3 regions of the Ornithinibacillus bavariensis genome follow, and region 2 is predicted to be linked to each of the others. Evidence: riboswitches for the same ligand, from Rfam matches in the RefSeq annotation. Region 2 holds a riboswitch; each other region holds the start of a gene.
What was found. A riboswitch is a leader RNA that binds a small molecule or an ion and turns the genes downstream of it on or off. The one in region 2 is predicted to bind cobalamin.
Positions count from the first base shown of each region.

Region 1: linked by a shared signal. The riboswitch ahead of HNR27_RS13040 (acyl-CoA thioesterase) and the one ahead of HNR27_RS00200 (ribonucleoside-diphosphate reductase subunit alpha) in region 2 are both predicted to bind cobalamin.
Region 3: linked by a shared signal. The riboswitch ahead of HNR27_RS10785 (DUF4430 domain-containing protein) and the one ahead of HNR27_RS00200 (ribonucleoside-diphosphate reductase subunit alpha) in region 2 are both predicted to bind cobalamin.

Region 1 covers NZ_JBNPWZ010000007.1:94,020-98,731, reverse strand. Annotated here, with positions in the region: gene HNR27_RS13055 (cysteine hydrolase family protein) at 1-450, opposite strand, end outside; gene HNR27_RS13050 (uracil-DNA glycosylase) at 627-1,202, shown strand; gene HNR27_RS13045 (HD domain-containing protein) at 1,313-1,843, shown strand; gene HNR27_RS13040 (acyl-CoA thioesterase) at 2,024-2,503, opposite strand; cobalamin riboswitch at 2,699-2,876, opposite strand; gene HNR27_RS13035 (NADPH-dependent FMN reductase) at 3,080-3,634, shown strand; gene HNR27_RS13030 (LysM peptidoglycan-binding domain-containing protein) at 3,706-4,707, opposite strand.
Region 2 covers NZ_JBNPWZ010000001.1:36,522-41,233, forward strand. Annotated here, with positions in the region: gene HNR27_RS00185 (ABC transporter permease) at 1-117, shown strand, start outside; gene HNR27_RS00190 (ABC transporter ATP-binding protein) at 119-913, shown strand; gene HNR27_RS00195 (NAD-dependent deacylase) at 1,475-2,197, opposite strand; cobalamin riboswitch at 2,344-2,530, shown strand; gene HNR27_RS00200 (ribonucleoside-diphosphate reductase subunit alpha) at 2,715-4,712, shown strand, end outside.
Region 3 covers NZ_JBNPWZ010000005.1:127,022-131,733, forward strand. Annotated here, with positions in the region: gene HNR27_RS10775 (response regulator transcription factor) at 1-247, shown strand, start outside; gene HNR27_RS10780 (ATP-binding protein) at 247-2,016, shown strand; cobalamin riboswitch at 2,062-2,243, shown strand; gene HNR27_RS10785 (DUF4430 domain-containing protein) at 2,402-2,854, shown strand; gene HNR27_RS10790 (ECF transporter S component) at 2,860-3,372, shown strand; gene HNR27_RS10795 (ferredoxin) at 3,424-3,672, opposite strand; gene HNR27_RS10800 (YpbB family protein) at 3,804-4,712, shown strand, end outside.

The DNA of each region.
Region 1 (4,712 bases), on a different contig from region 2:
AAAGCCTCTTCCATATGCATCAATCGCAGTATGGAGGACACAGATGTCAGTACATGTGCCAACAATATGTATTTCAGATATTTTTCTTTCACGGAGGAAAAGCTCTAAACTAGTACCTACAAATGCGGAATATCTTGTTTTGTCCATCCAGTGAACATTCGATTTCGATTTATTAGCTTCCCACACATTTTGTAGATCACCATATAATTCTCTTCCTTTTGTCCCGACGATATTATGAGGGGGATAAAGCATTGCTTCAGGGTGATAGGGGTCATTCTCGAGATGTTTATCAATTGCAAAAACTACCTCATCTCCGTTATCAATAAACTGTTTGGTTAGGCTTATAATATATTCTTCTATAGCTTGTCCAGGCTTCCCGCAAGTTAATGCTCCATCCTCAGCAATGAAATCATTCGTATAATCAACATTTAATAAACACTTTTTACTCACTTTTATACACCCCTTGAAACCAATTTATTTTCTTTATTATATCAAAGTTGTCTAAATCCCTCATACTCGATAATCCACGTAGAAATTCATTGTAAAAAGACATCCTACATCAGTATCTCTTTATTGGGTGAATTTGTTTCTAAGGGACAATCTAAACCTAAGGAGTGTGATAATTCATGAGTGAGTTTTGCCCAGAAGTTTGGCCAGAGGACCCTGTCCCGTCATGCCTAACCGAATGCCAAGAATGTGGCTTATATCGACAAGGGTCAAGAATGATTTGGGGTGAAGGCAACCCGAAAGCTCCAATAATGATTATTCTAGACAATCCAGGGGCACGTGAGGATCGAAAGGGTAATCCTATGGTATGTGGTACGCGACAAACCTTACAGCAAGCAACGCATGAAGCAGGATTAACCAAAAAACAACTCTATGTCACCTATATCTTAAAAAGGCAACCAGTTCGAGCCTATGATAAAGAGAAGACACGAGCTATTTGTATGCAGCATTTATTAGAGCAATTAGCTGAGCAAAATCCAAAGCTGATTGTTTGTCTTGGTAATGTTGCGGTTCAGGCCTTTTTCCGCAATTCGGAACTGGATGTAAAAGGTTTGAGAGGTAAGTGGCATCTAGTGGGCGAACACACTGTAACTGCTGCATATCATCCACTTGCCGCTAGACGTCGACCTAATTTATATCCATTACTTCGTGAAGATATGCAGTTTGTGGCAGCACGGATTAGGGAAATAAACTAGTACCGTGAAATTTTTATGATTACCTTTACTTTGGTTGGATTTTTTCAATTGCATTCTATCGCTTCAAATGGTAATATATCGATAATTTTATCAGTCAGGAGGGGACATCTATGAGAACAGTAACCTTAACCAATATTTACCTTCATCCGATAACGCAAAAATATGTAAGACGCTCTGGAATGGCACATGCAATTTCTGTTGCCTACCATGCATATGACTTAGCAATAAAATATGGTGTTAATCCTGATTTAGCAGCAAAGGCAGGTTTTCTACACGATATTGGTCATTATGAATGGTATAGTGAAGGAAAATGGGATTACCGACTTTATCGTGAGTATGATATCCATCCGATAAAAGGAGCGGAACGTGCACATAAGCTACTCGTACGTTTGGGAGAGGATAAGCATGTTGCCAAAGAAATCGCCCATGCTATTCTTTTTCACACGGATTCTGCACTCCCAACAGGAGAATTCCAATTCACCCCTCTTCAAAAAGTTGTACATCTAGCAGATGAATCTGACAAAGAACCTGGAAACAAGCATCATTATCGAAATATGGATAGGGAAAAAGAGCTTTATTTAATTGCAGAGCTAGATAAGAAAATAGACGCCGCTATTTCAAATGATGGAAAAAGTTCTTAAAAGGAGAACGGAAGGAATTTTAATAGAGGATGGGACATAACGAAACAATCATTTCGAAGGGTCGGATCATTTACTGTTTCGTGTAATGTGTTTTCCAAGCGTTTTTCGCACCGATCAAGTAGTGTTGAAGAACACTTGTGTCCCACCTCATAACCATCACTAAAAAATCATGCTGATAAATTATTTCATCTTTTCTGCACTTATTTGTAGACGCCTGTTTCTTCTAGTTGGAGCACTCAAAAATAGTCGCTTTTCCTCCTCGGTTTCCGGTATAACCCCACAGACAGGTGTAGGCTTTCCAGCTTGATCAACAGCGACCATCGTAAGAATTGCTGTTGTTGTAATCGTCTTTTCTCCTGATTGAATGTTTTGGCATTCTACTTTTACGAACACCTCCATGGAGGTTCTCCCCGTCGATATAACAACACCTTCTAGGTGCAGAATATCACCAACCCGAGCAGATGAAAGAAAGTTAACCGTATCAATTGAGGCAGTGACAACAACCTGATTACTATGTTTCATCGCTGTGATAGCAGCAATTTCATCAATATAAGCAAGTACGGTCCCACCGAAAATAGTACCTAAATGATTTGTATCCGGTGGCAGTACCAGCTTTGTTTGATTTGTTCTGGATACATTCGTCGATAACTTTTCTGTCATATTATTTCCTCTTTTCCTGTTTTGTCAATAGGCCTTCTAGTTAGAGGAGAGAGACGTGAAATGTAGATAGTATTCACAATACTAAAAAAACCCATCCGATAAGATGGGTTTACAAACAAGAGCAAAAATAGCAGTGGTTGAACTGCTACCAACATCATTACCCTCGTTATACCTCCCCAACTCCCGAAGAAGATATTACTATATGTACTATTGGCAGGTCTCCTGACTTATGCTATAACCTACTCTAATCCCTTCCCGTTCATAAACAGTGGTTTTGATTATTTCGTCAGCATTTACAGTTGCGGGTACAGTTCTGGTTTTTCACCAGATTCCCTATTAAGTCTATTATGACACCAATCTTACCGGTAAAACTATTTAACTTTTATCGTACATCACAACTATAATCAATACCTGTCATTTTGACAAATATATTAGGGCGTTATGTAACGTGAATACATAAAGCGTATAACGAAAGAGATACTATTAGCGTTAGTAGAGAAACTGATGTTTTGACTTATAATTTTGTTTTTTCTACAATTTAATTTGTATCAGAATACAAGAATAAGGATGATTGAGATGACAAAAGTTGGAGTTCTAGTAGGAAGCCTTCGAAAGGAATCATATTCTAAAAAGCTTGCTAAAAATGTAATGGGCTATTTCCCAGAAGGATTTGAAACAGAGTTAATAGAAATCGGTAATCTACCTTTTTATAATCAGGATTTTGATGATGAGAATAATGCACCAGAAGTGCTACACGAGTTCAGACAAAAAATTGGGGAATGTGATACATTTTTATTTGTAACACCTGAATATAATCGTTCGATTCCAGCTGTGTTAAAAAATGCATTAGATACAGCCTCTCGTCCAAAGACAGATAATAAATGGGGTGGAAAGCCTGCAGCAATCATAAGCCAATCCCCAGGAGGGATCGGTGGATTTGGAGCTAACCATCATTTGCGCCAAATGCTAACTTGTGTGAATGTACCAGTACTTCAGCAACCTGAAGCATATATTGGTAATGTAGCAACACTAATGAATGAGAGTGGAGCAATTACTAATGAAGGCACTGCTGAATTCTTACAAAAGTTTGTAGTGAAATTTGTAGACTTTATCAAGCGATTCGAGGATTAATGAAGAGGAAATGGCCAGTTCCTGTTTAAGGGATCTGGCCATTAATCCATGTAGGGCTGGTACATAAAATTTTATTGATTTCTATGAAATAAATCCCGTAGCTCTTCCATTTTCTTTTCCACTAAAGGATAGAAGTTATTCTTCGCATGAGTTGTTGAATTTCCTCCAAAAAAATTAGTACCAGGACAGGATTTAACCTCATTGTCCTTTGCGTTGTCGAGTACCCTTTCCTTTGTTTTGTAGTGCCACCAATGATGATAGGTGATTGTGTCAATAGATGGTTCTAAGGAAAATTTTAAGCTTAGCAGTGCCGTTACGAATATAATTGTATCTCTTTGTTCCTGTGTCATAACATCATGACCAAGATCAAAGTCTCCGACATGCTCGATAGCAATGCCATTTTCATTAGCCTTTGTCCCAATGGTTCCCTCAGGGGCAATATTAATCGGACGAGAAAGAGCAATTTTTCCGTCGGGGAAGGTAGTGATATTCTGGGCAATATTACTCCAACCCATTGTTTTCATATGATGCTGCTGCATACTGTTTAACATTTGAAAATAATTGTTACCATGAAAATGCTTGTAGGAAGGTCGCCACGTATGATGCTGTTGAATGAGATGGATTTCCCTTGTGAACTTCTGGTTGAGCAGCCAGTCCTGAAATTCCTCTCTAGTCATTACAATATGCTGTCCTTCCATGTTCAATGGCTTTGGCTTAATTGTTAGCATTTGCCCTGGACGTAATTGCTTAGAGGGAAGACGATTCACATGTTGGATGATCTCCTCGGTTGAGTGAAATTCTTTAGCTATTTGTTGTAAGGTTTCCCCAGGAGCAACTTCATGGATCACTGGTACGATTAGCTTCTGCCCCTCTAGTAGGGTGTTAGACTGGAGACCATTTGTGATTTTAAGTTCGTATGTGGAGGTACTAAATTGTTTAGCAATTTTAGGCAATGTATCACCACCCTTTACTTCATATAGGTTTGAGGTTGAACTAGCGTGAGAAGTGGATGGTAAATGTAAGAATAATACAATAAATAGAACTAAAAGTGAAACAATCAAATGTTTCTTCATACGTA
Region 2 (4,712 bases):
ACTGCATTCATCGTTATCGTTGCCCTTGTTGCACCGAAAGTTCTTCAGGGACAGAGGGAAAAGAAGCGCCGATTACAAAAGCGTGCTGCACTAGTTGAATTAAAGGAGGAGGCCTAATATGTTACATGTAAAAGATGTGTCCATTACATTTAATGAAGGTACTCCAGATGAAAAAAAGGCGTTACAAAGAATTAATTTAGAATTAAGAGAAGGCGATTTTGTAACGGTTATAGGTAGTAATGGAGCTGGTAAATCTACGCTCATGAATATTATTTCTGGCAATCTAGTACCAGATGTTGGCGAGGTCGTTATTGCTGAAAAGAATGTTACCAGTCTCCCCGAATTTAAACGCTCTGCCTACATAGGTCGCGTATTCCAAGATCCGATGGCAGGCACAGCTCCATCCATGACGATTGAGGAAAACCTAGCGATGGCTTATTCGCGCATCAGAAAGCGGAATTTAAAGCCTGGTGTTACAAAACTGAGGAAAGTAGAATTTAAGGAACATTTAAAAACGTTAAATTTAGGTCTTGAGGATAGGCTGAATGCTAAAGTGGGATTGTTATCTGGTGGAGAGCGTCAAGCACTTTCTCTATTGATGGCAACTTTCACTAACCCGAATATTTTACTTCTTGATGAACATACAGCAGCACTGGATCCATCACGAGCCGCATTAATCACGAAACTAACGAAGGATGTTGTTGCAGAGCATGGCTTAACAACCTTAATGGTTACCCATAATATGCAGCAAGCACTTGATTTAGGAAATCGGCTGATTATGATGGATAAAGGGCAAATCATTTTAGATATCCATGGTGAAAAGAAACAGAATTTAACAATAGAAGATCTATTAAAAGAATTCCAACGTATTCGCGGAGAACAATTTGAAAGTGACCGTGCTGTATTGGGATAATCGAAACAGGAGCGAGGAGCGCTCCTGTTTTTATTTAGAATCACTCATTCGTAGACTGCATGAATAAATAATTATTCAAAAGAAAAGTCTGCTTGAGGAGCGCTAATAGACAAAAAGTAGCTGGAAGTAGGTGCCTGAGTCTAATAGAAGCGTTCTAATAGACAGAAATCGCATGAAAGTAGGTGCGTGAGTCTAATAGAAGCGGTCTAATAGACAGAAAGTGGCTGAAAGTAGGTGCTTGAGTCTAATAGAAGCGTTCTAATGGACAGAAATCGCATGAAAGTAGGTGCTTGAGTCTAATAGAAGCGTTCTAATAGACAGAAAGCAGCTGAAAGTAGGTGGTTGAGTCTAATAGAAGCGGTCTAATAGACAGAAAGTGGCTGAAAGTAGGTGCTTGAGTCTAATAGAAGCGTTCTAATAGACAGAAAGCAGCTGGAAGTAGGTGCCTGAGTCTAATAGAAGCATTCTAATAGACAAAAAGTAGCTGGAAGTAGGTGCGTGAGTCTAATAGACTATCGAACGCCAATATATCGCAGAAAGTTCATACTGCCGAACATGCTTTTATGATAATTCCTTTTCAATCATAATTAAAAACTCTTTGATACTTTTATCACGAACAATGAAATCGGCGTACATGTCCATTGGTGTTGGTTCACGATTGACGATAATAAGCTTGGCGCCACGCTCAGTTGCTATTAGTGGGAACATATTGGCGGGAGTAACTGTTAATGATGAGCCTAGAACGATAAATAAATCAGATTTAGAAGTTTCAATTTCTGCTTGGAGAAAAACATCCTCAGGAAGCATCTCTCCAAATAGGACAATTCCTGGTCTTACAGGTCCATCACAATATTTACAGTGGCTTTTGCCATTCAAGTACTCTTCTCGGTCCTGGTCTCTCAAACATTGATTACAGAAAAACCTTCGAAATGTACCATGAAGCTCCATTACATTTTGGTTTCCGGCATCATGGTGAAAGCCGTCCACATTTTGTGTGATAATTCCTTTTATTAACCCACGTTTTTCCCAATTTCCAAGAATTTGGTGGCCCTCATGGGGCTGATATTTATCAATCTCTCGGAGTCTATACTGGTAAAAGCTCGTAAATTCTTCAAAGTTATCCTGAAGTGCATGTACATTAGCTAGTTCATCTGGATTGAATTTAGTCCATAGTCCTCTATCCTTGGAGCGGAAATCTGGTAAGCCGCTTTCAGTAGACATACCAGCACCAGTAAATACAATTGTATAGGAAGCAGAACGAATTAATTCTACAATTTTATTCATATAAATCGACCTCCACTTGATAATGCTATTGTACCCAAAATCCCTCCCATTTACGAATGGAATTAAAATATGTTTGCAAAGTCTATAAAACTATGATAGGCTATTAATACAATATATTGTGATAATATAATAATATAATACTATATATAGTACTTAAAAGTAATGGTGACATATATTGTCTGAAAAGGGAATCCAGTGAAAATCTGGAGCTGTCCCCGCAACTGTTAGTGTTGACGAACGAGAATTCCACTGTATCGATAACATAATGATATGGGAAGGACTTTAGTAGAGTGACGCACAAGCCAGGAGACCTGCCATCACTTATAGTTTCATTTTTCTTCGGGTTGAAAGAGTATGAGGCGATGGAGTTATACATATTTAGATAATTTCTGTCGTTTTTTGTATGCCGTTCATCCGTGGGTGAGCGGCTTTTCTATTTATAGAAAAGAGCTAATTTCCAAGCCATATTTACCTTATTTTAGCATGTTGCTAGTTTTACTATTAGGAGGAATGAAGGATGCTGTCAACAGAAGTAACATTAAAAGAAAAGCTAGATCCAATTATCCGTTTTGCTGTAGAAAATTTACCGGTGAATCCAGCCGATTTAACTATGGATGTTTCTGGGGAAACCTCTTTTGACAAGGCTATTGATACACTCACTAAACGTGCACTAGAGATTATTGACGAAGCAAATTCGAATTGGAGTTTTGTTGCTAGCCGATTATACTTACAAAAGCTTTACCATCAAGCTGCAAAAAATAGGAATTATGATGTCGCATTAAAATATGGCAGCTTTTATCAGCTCCTAAAAGACTTAACACAAGAGGGAATATACACGAGTAAATTACTTGATACATATTCAAAAGAAGATATAGATTTTTTAGCTAATCATATAAATCCGGAGCATGACCTACAGTTCACATATTTAGGTCTCTATACCCTTGCTAACCGATACTTAGCTACAGACCATGATAAAAACACGTATGAACTTCCTCAGGAGCGATGGATGGTTATTGCCATGCATCTTATGAAGGATGAGGATAAAGCAAGTCGTCTTGATTTAGTTCTGGAGGCATATTGGGCGTTAAGCAATTTATATATGACGGTTGCCACACCAACACTAGCTAATGCTGGGAAAACACATGGACAGCTATCTAGCTGTTTTATAGATACAGTGGATGATAGCCTACAGTCTATTTATGATAGTAATACCGATATAGCAAAGCTTTCAAAAAATGGCGGTGGAATCGGTGTCTATATGGGGAAAATCCGTTCTAGGGGTAGCTCGATTAAAGGGTTTAAAGGGATGTCTAGCGGAGTAGTTCCTTGGATTAAGCAACTGAATAACACAGCAGTAAGCGTGGATCAGCTTGGTACGCGTAAAGGGGCAATAGCAGTTTATTTGGATGTTTGGCATATGGATATTGAAGCTTTTTTAGATTTGAAATTAAATAATGGGGATGACCGGATGCGTGCACATGATATTTTCACCGGTGTGTCCATTCCAGATTATTTCATGGAACAGGTAGCTAGTCGTGGAGATTGGTATTTATTTGACCCACATGAAGTTCGTGAAGTAATGGGATACTCATTAGAGGACTTTTATGATGAGGAAAAAGGGGAAGGGTCCTGGAGAAAGAAATATGAGGAATGTATCCAATGTGAAAAACTAACGAAGAAGAAGCTGCCTGCTATTTTAATTATGAAGCGGATTATGATTTCTCAGCTTGAGTCTGGGACACCATTTATGTTTTATCGAGATGAGGTAAACAGACAAAATAGTAATGCACATTTGGGTATGATATATTGCTCCAATTTATGTACGGAAATTACCCAAAATCAATCACCAACCGAATTTCTAGAAGAGTTTACAGATGAAAATGGGTATATCACCAAAACGTATAAGCCTGGAGATTATGTAGTTTGTAATCTTAGCTCAATCAATCTAGGAAAGGCTGTTCCCGATAATGTGTTAGAACGCTTAATTAAAATACAGGTTCGAATGCTCGATAATGTCATTGATATCAATACATTACCAATCCTTCAAGCACAGCTTACAAACCAAAAGTACCGTGCTATTGGACTTGGTACATTCGGCTGGCATCATTTATTAGCGAAAAAGCAAATCCATTGGGAAACAGAGGAGGCAGTAGAATACGCAGATGATTTGTATGAGAAAATTGCTTTCTTGACCATTAAGAGTAGCATGGAATTAAGTGTGGAAAAGGGAAGCTATCCAGCCTTCACAGGAAGTAAATGGAGTACTGGAGCATACTTCGATGAAAAAGGATATGTCGGTGAAAAATGGCAAGAGCTAAAAGCTGCCGTAATGGAAAAAGGGATTCGTAATGGTTACTTAATGGCAGTTGCGCCAAATTCCACAACTGCTATGATTGCGGGATCTACAGCAAGTATTGATCCGGTTTTTAAACCGTTCTACCATGAAGAGAAAAAGGACTTTAAAATTCCAAATACAGCTCCAGACTTAGACCATCGTACGTATGATATTTATCGT
Region 3 (4,712 bases), on a different contig from region 2:
AGAAGTAGCTTTAACACCTAAAGAGTATGAATTATTATGTTACTTGGCAAAATCACCAGATAAAGTATTCAATCGTGAACAATTATTGAAGGATGTTTGGCAATATGAATTTTTCGGCGACTTACGAACAGTTGACACACATGTTAAACGATTACGTGAGAAGCTTAATACCGTTTCCAAGGAAGCCGCAAAAATGATTGTGACTGTTTGGGGGGTAGGATACAAATTTGAGGTAGATGATGAATAATGTTTTGGCGTAGTGTAGTAGGAAAACTAGCAGTAACCATTTTATTGCTAGTTTGTTTTGTATTATTTTTATTAACGATATTTTTACTTGAGTTTTTTGAGAACTTTCATATTCAAGAGGCAGAAGAGGATTTATTACAAACCGCTACAAAGGTTTCCGTAATGGTAGAGAATCATGAAGACAGATCACTAATATATGAAACGACTGAGCGTGTAAAAGATCCAGCTAGTAAGGTAATTATCGAATTTTCCAATGGTGATATTTGGGCTTCTGATACTAATGACTCGAATCTTACTGCTATTAATGATAACTGGTTTACTAAAGAGATGTATATACAAGAGGTTTTAAATTCGCATGATCCGATTAAAAAGCAAATCGAAGTTCCTAATCAAGAATTAGGTGTGATGCTTGTTGGAGTGGCGGTACCTAATACAGATGCAGCAGTTCTTATCTATCAATCCCTAGCGATAGTGGATAAGACAAAAGCTGAAACAACGAAAATTATTCTTTTAGCAGCGGCAGTGGCTATCATTCTAACGACTATCTTTGCCTTCTTTCTATCGACGCGTATTACATCACCACTAATCAAAATGAGGGAAGCAGCATTTGATTTAACTAGAGGTGAATTTAACACCAAAGTACCGATTTTAACACATGATGAAATCGGCGAACTAGCAATGGCATTCAATCACATGGGACGACAGCTGAAATTCCATATTAATGCTTTAAGACAGGAAAAAGAACAGCTATCAAGCATTGTTAATTCGATGGCAGATGGTGTGATAACATTAAGTCGTAGTGGTGAAATTATTGCAACGAATCGCCCTGCTGAAATGTTTATGGAAGCATGGGAGTTTGAGCAAAATATAGAAAAATCAGATGGTGTTCGGAAGCTGCCAAAGGAATTACTTGCACTATTTCAAGAGGTTATTGATGGTGAAAAAGAGGTTCTCGAAGAAATCACTATTCAAGGTAGAACCTGGGTTATGATTATGACACCATTATATGATCAGTCATATATCCGTGGTGCAGTTGCAGTAATGCGTGATATGACGGAAGAGAGAAGACTAGATAAACTTCGTAAGGACTTTATCGCTAATGTATCACATGAGCTTCGAACGCCAATATCGATGTTACAAGGCTATAGTGAAGCTATTGTAGATGATATTGCCGAGACGAAAGAGGAAAAGAATGAATTAGCCCAAATCATTTATGAGGAATCCTTAAGACTTAGTCGCCTTGTTAATGAACTGCTTGACTTAGCAAGTATGGAAGCGGGTCATCTGACGCTAAAAACCGAAATGGTTGAAGTAGAGCCTTATGTTGATCGAATCTATCGGAAATTTAGAGGGGTTGCAGAGGAACATCATATCGAGCTTGTACTTACAAAGAATATGGCCGATCCTCAAGCAATTTTTGATCCAGACCGAATCGAACAAGTATTTACTAACCTAATTGACAACGCAATCCGACATACTAGTGAGGGTGGGTTTGTGAAGGTAAAGGTAGAAAATGACCAAAATGGGTTATCTGTATCTGTTGAAGATAGTGGAAGTGGAATACCGGAAGAGGATTTACCATTTGTTTTTGAACGTTTTTACAAGGCAGATAAATCAAGAACGAGAAATAAACATGTGAAAGGTACAGGGCTTGGATTATCGATAGCAAAGAATATTATTACAAGTCATAAGGGAACAATTACCGTTAAAAGTAAACTCAATGTTGGTACGACATTTAATTTTCAGCTTCCTAAAACAGATGAAATATAACTTGTAATTTTAGAATGATATGTTATCCTAATTAATAGAATTGAATACAAAATTGATGATATTGGTGTTGTGAACTTAAAAGGGAATCTAGTGAAAATCTAGAACTGTCCTCGCAACTGTAAGTGATGACGAAATAAGCATAACCACTGTATATAATATATACGGGAAGGGCTTATAGTAGGCTATTAATCACAAGTCAGTAGACCTGCCAGTATTCATTTGTATCAATGATCCCGAGGATAGGACAATTGAGACAATCAAGTACATAAGAGTATTGATTACTTATTATGGTTATGAGACTGTCAAAAGAGCTAACCTTGTTACGGGGTTAGCTCTATTTTTATACACCCTGTTCTCAACAGATTAAGTTAATGGAGGAGAAATCATGAAATCTATTTTATTTAAGTTATTCTCAATGCTACTAGTAATAGTTGTTTTAACAGGATGTACGAATGACGAAAAGACGGAAAGCAACAACAATAGCGGGCAAAATAACGCAACGCAAAATGAAAAATCTAATACTTCCGCAAATACAAAAGAAGACCAAGAAGAGGCCAAGGTTACCATTATCTTATCAAAGGATAAAGAGGCCGAAGTAATTGATGAAAAAGAAGTTGTTATCAAAGATGGCGATAATTTATTAGCAGTTATGAAAGCAAACTTTGACATGGTTGAAGAAGGTGGGTTTATAAAAGCGATTGAAGGTATAGAGTATGACGAAGCGAACAAAATGTCATGGATGTTTTCGGTAAATGGTGAGCCATCCATGGTAGGTGCAGGCGATGTAAAACTAAACGATGGAGATACGGTTAATTTTGATTACCAATCTTGGGAATGATTTAATTGAATATCTATAAAATTACTCTACTAGCATTACTTGCCACACTTGCTGTAGTTGGACGTATCGCAGTTAATTATATACCAAATGTCCAACCCGTAACTTCAGTTATTATTATTAGTGGCATTTTTTTAGGACCGATAGCTGGTTTTATTTTAGCGTTTTTAGTAACGTTTTTATCCAATATGATTCTAGGAACTGGCATTTGGACAATTTGGCAAATTCTAGCATGGGGAATTATCGGTATCTTGAGTGGTTTGATGGGAAAGGCGTTCAAAAAGATTCCGTTCATAGTCATTGTTATTTTTAGTTTTTTCAGTGGTTACCTATACGGGATTATTGTTTCGCTAACTAATTATCAAGTAACTGGTCAAGGCTTTATCGTATATTATTTAGCTGGACTGCCCTTTGATACGTATCATGCGATAGGAAATGCAGTGTTTATGCTATTGCTGTATCCAACAATAGCTTACGTATTTAAAAAATATATTAACAATCATTTGCATACGATTAACTAAAAAAAGGCTGACTTTATATTTGCAATTGTTAAAGTCAGCCTTTTTTTTATGCTATTCACCAAACTTTAATGGGTTACCATTAAACGGTTCTTCTGAAATCTTGATGGAGTTACTTGGACAACCCTCATAAGCATCTAACACATCATCCTCTTGTGATTCAGGAACTTCCTTATTTCCACTATTATGATCGATAGTTACATAAGCTAACCCTTCATCATCGTAATCAAAAATACCTGGACAAGTTAATCCACAAGCACCACAAGCAATACATGTTTCCTTATCAACTATTGTATACTTTATTCTCACAGCTGTTTTCCCCTTGTTACGTACTTTTTTGGTGCTCCACTATTATTTTAATAACTATCATTTTATAATTCAACCTTTGCCAACTGATGGTATGATAGAGATAGGATAGAAAGAGGTAGATTAGAATGTATTTCGAAGGGATAATATTAGATTGTATAACTGAAATTAATGAAAATAGAAGCATTTCTGGGATATTTCACCTATTAGTTGGAAAGAAATCGATACAATCTGTCCATGATGCAAGACTCTTTCAGCTAGAACAATATTACGGGATCTATCCAACATTACGTCGCATAGATTTACAAGCAATTGTTTCAAATTTACAACAGAAGAAATTAGTGGATAATGGGTCTAAGGATGGTTATTATCGAATTACAGAGAAAGGAAGAAGGCATTTAATTAAATTTAAAAAGTCCCCATTGTACGCTTATTATAGAGGCTTATTATATAATGGTACAGATGTTTTGTTTTTTAAAAGACTACATTTATTAATCCAGACATACTCAAATATACGAATGAAAAATACCGCTTTTATTCCTGTTGTGGACGACGTAGATGTAGCAGGTTGGGTAAAAGCCTTTTATAAGAAAAACTGGAGCGTGACTGCATCTTTAATCCTTTACGAGGAGCTTCATAAACTATTAAAAGGCCTTGAGGAAAGAGAAGCCGAAGTATTGGTGAATCGATTAAGTGGATACCATCACTACGGGATGAGCATGGATCAAATTGCTCTCAACTATCAATTATCGATACACGATGTTAATCTTCTTACAGTAGGAATAATTCATCAGATGATGTATCAGATTCATCGTCATAAAGAAGACTACCCAGTACTTTATCAGCTTATAATAGAAAATAATAATAACAAGTTTATTACCAAAACAGCAAACCAAACCTATCAACTCTTAATTGAACGGTACAGTCCAGAAACAATTGCTAAAATAAGAAAACTAAAATTAAATACGGTGTATGATCATATTGTTGAAATTGCATTATACGATAAAGAATTCTCAATTGAGCCCTTTGTGGATACA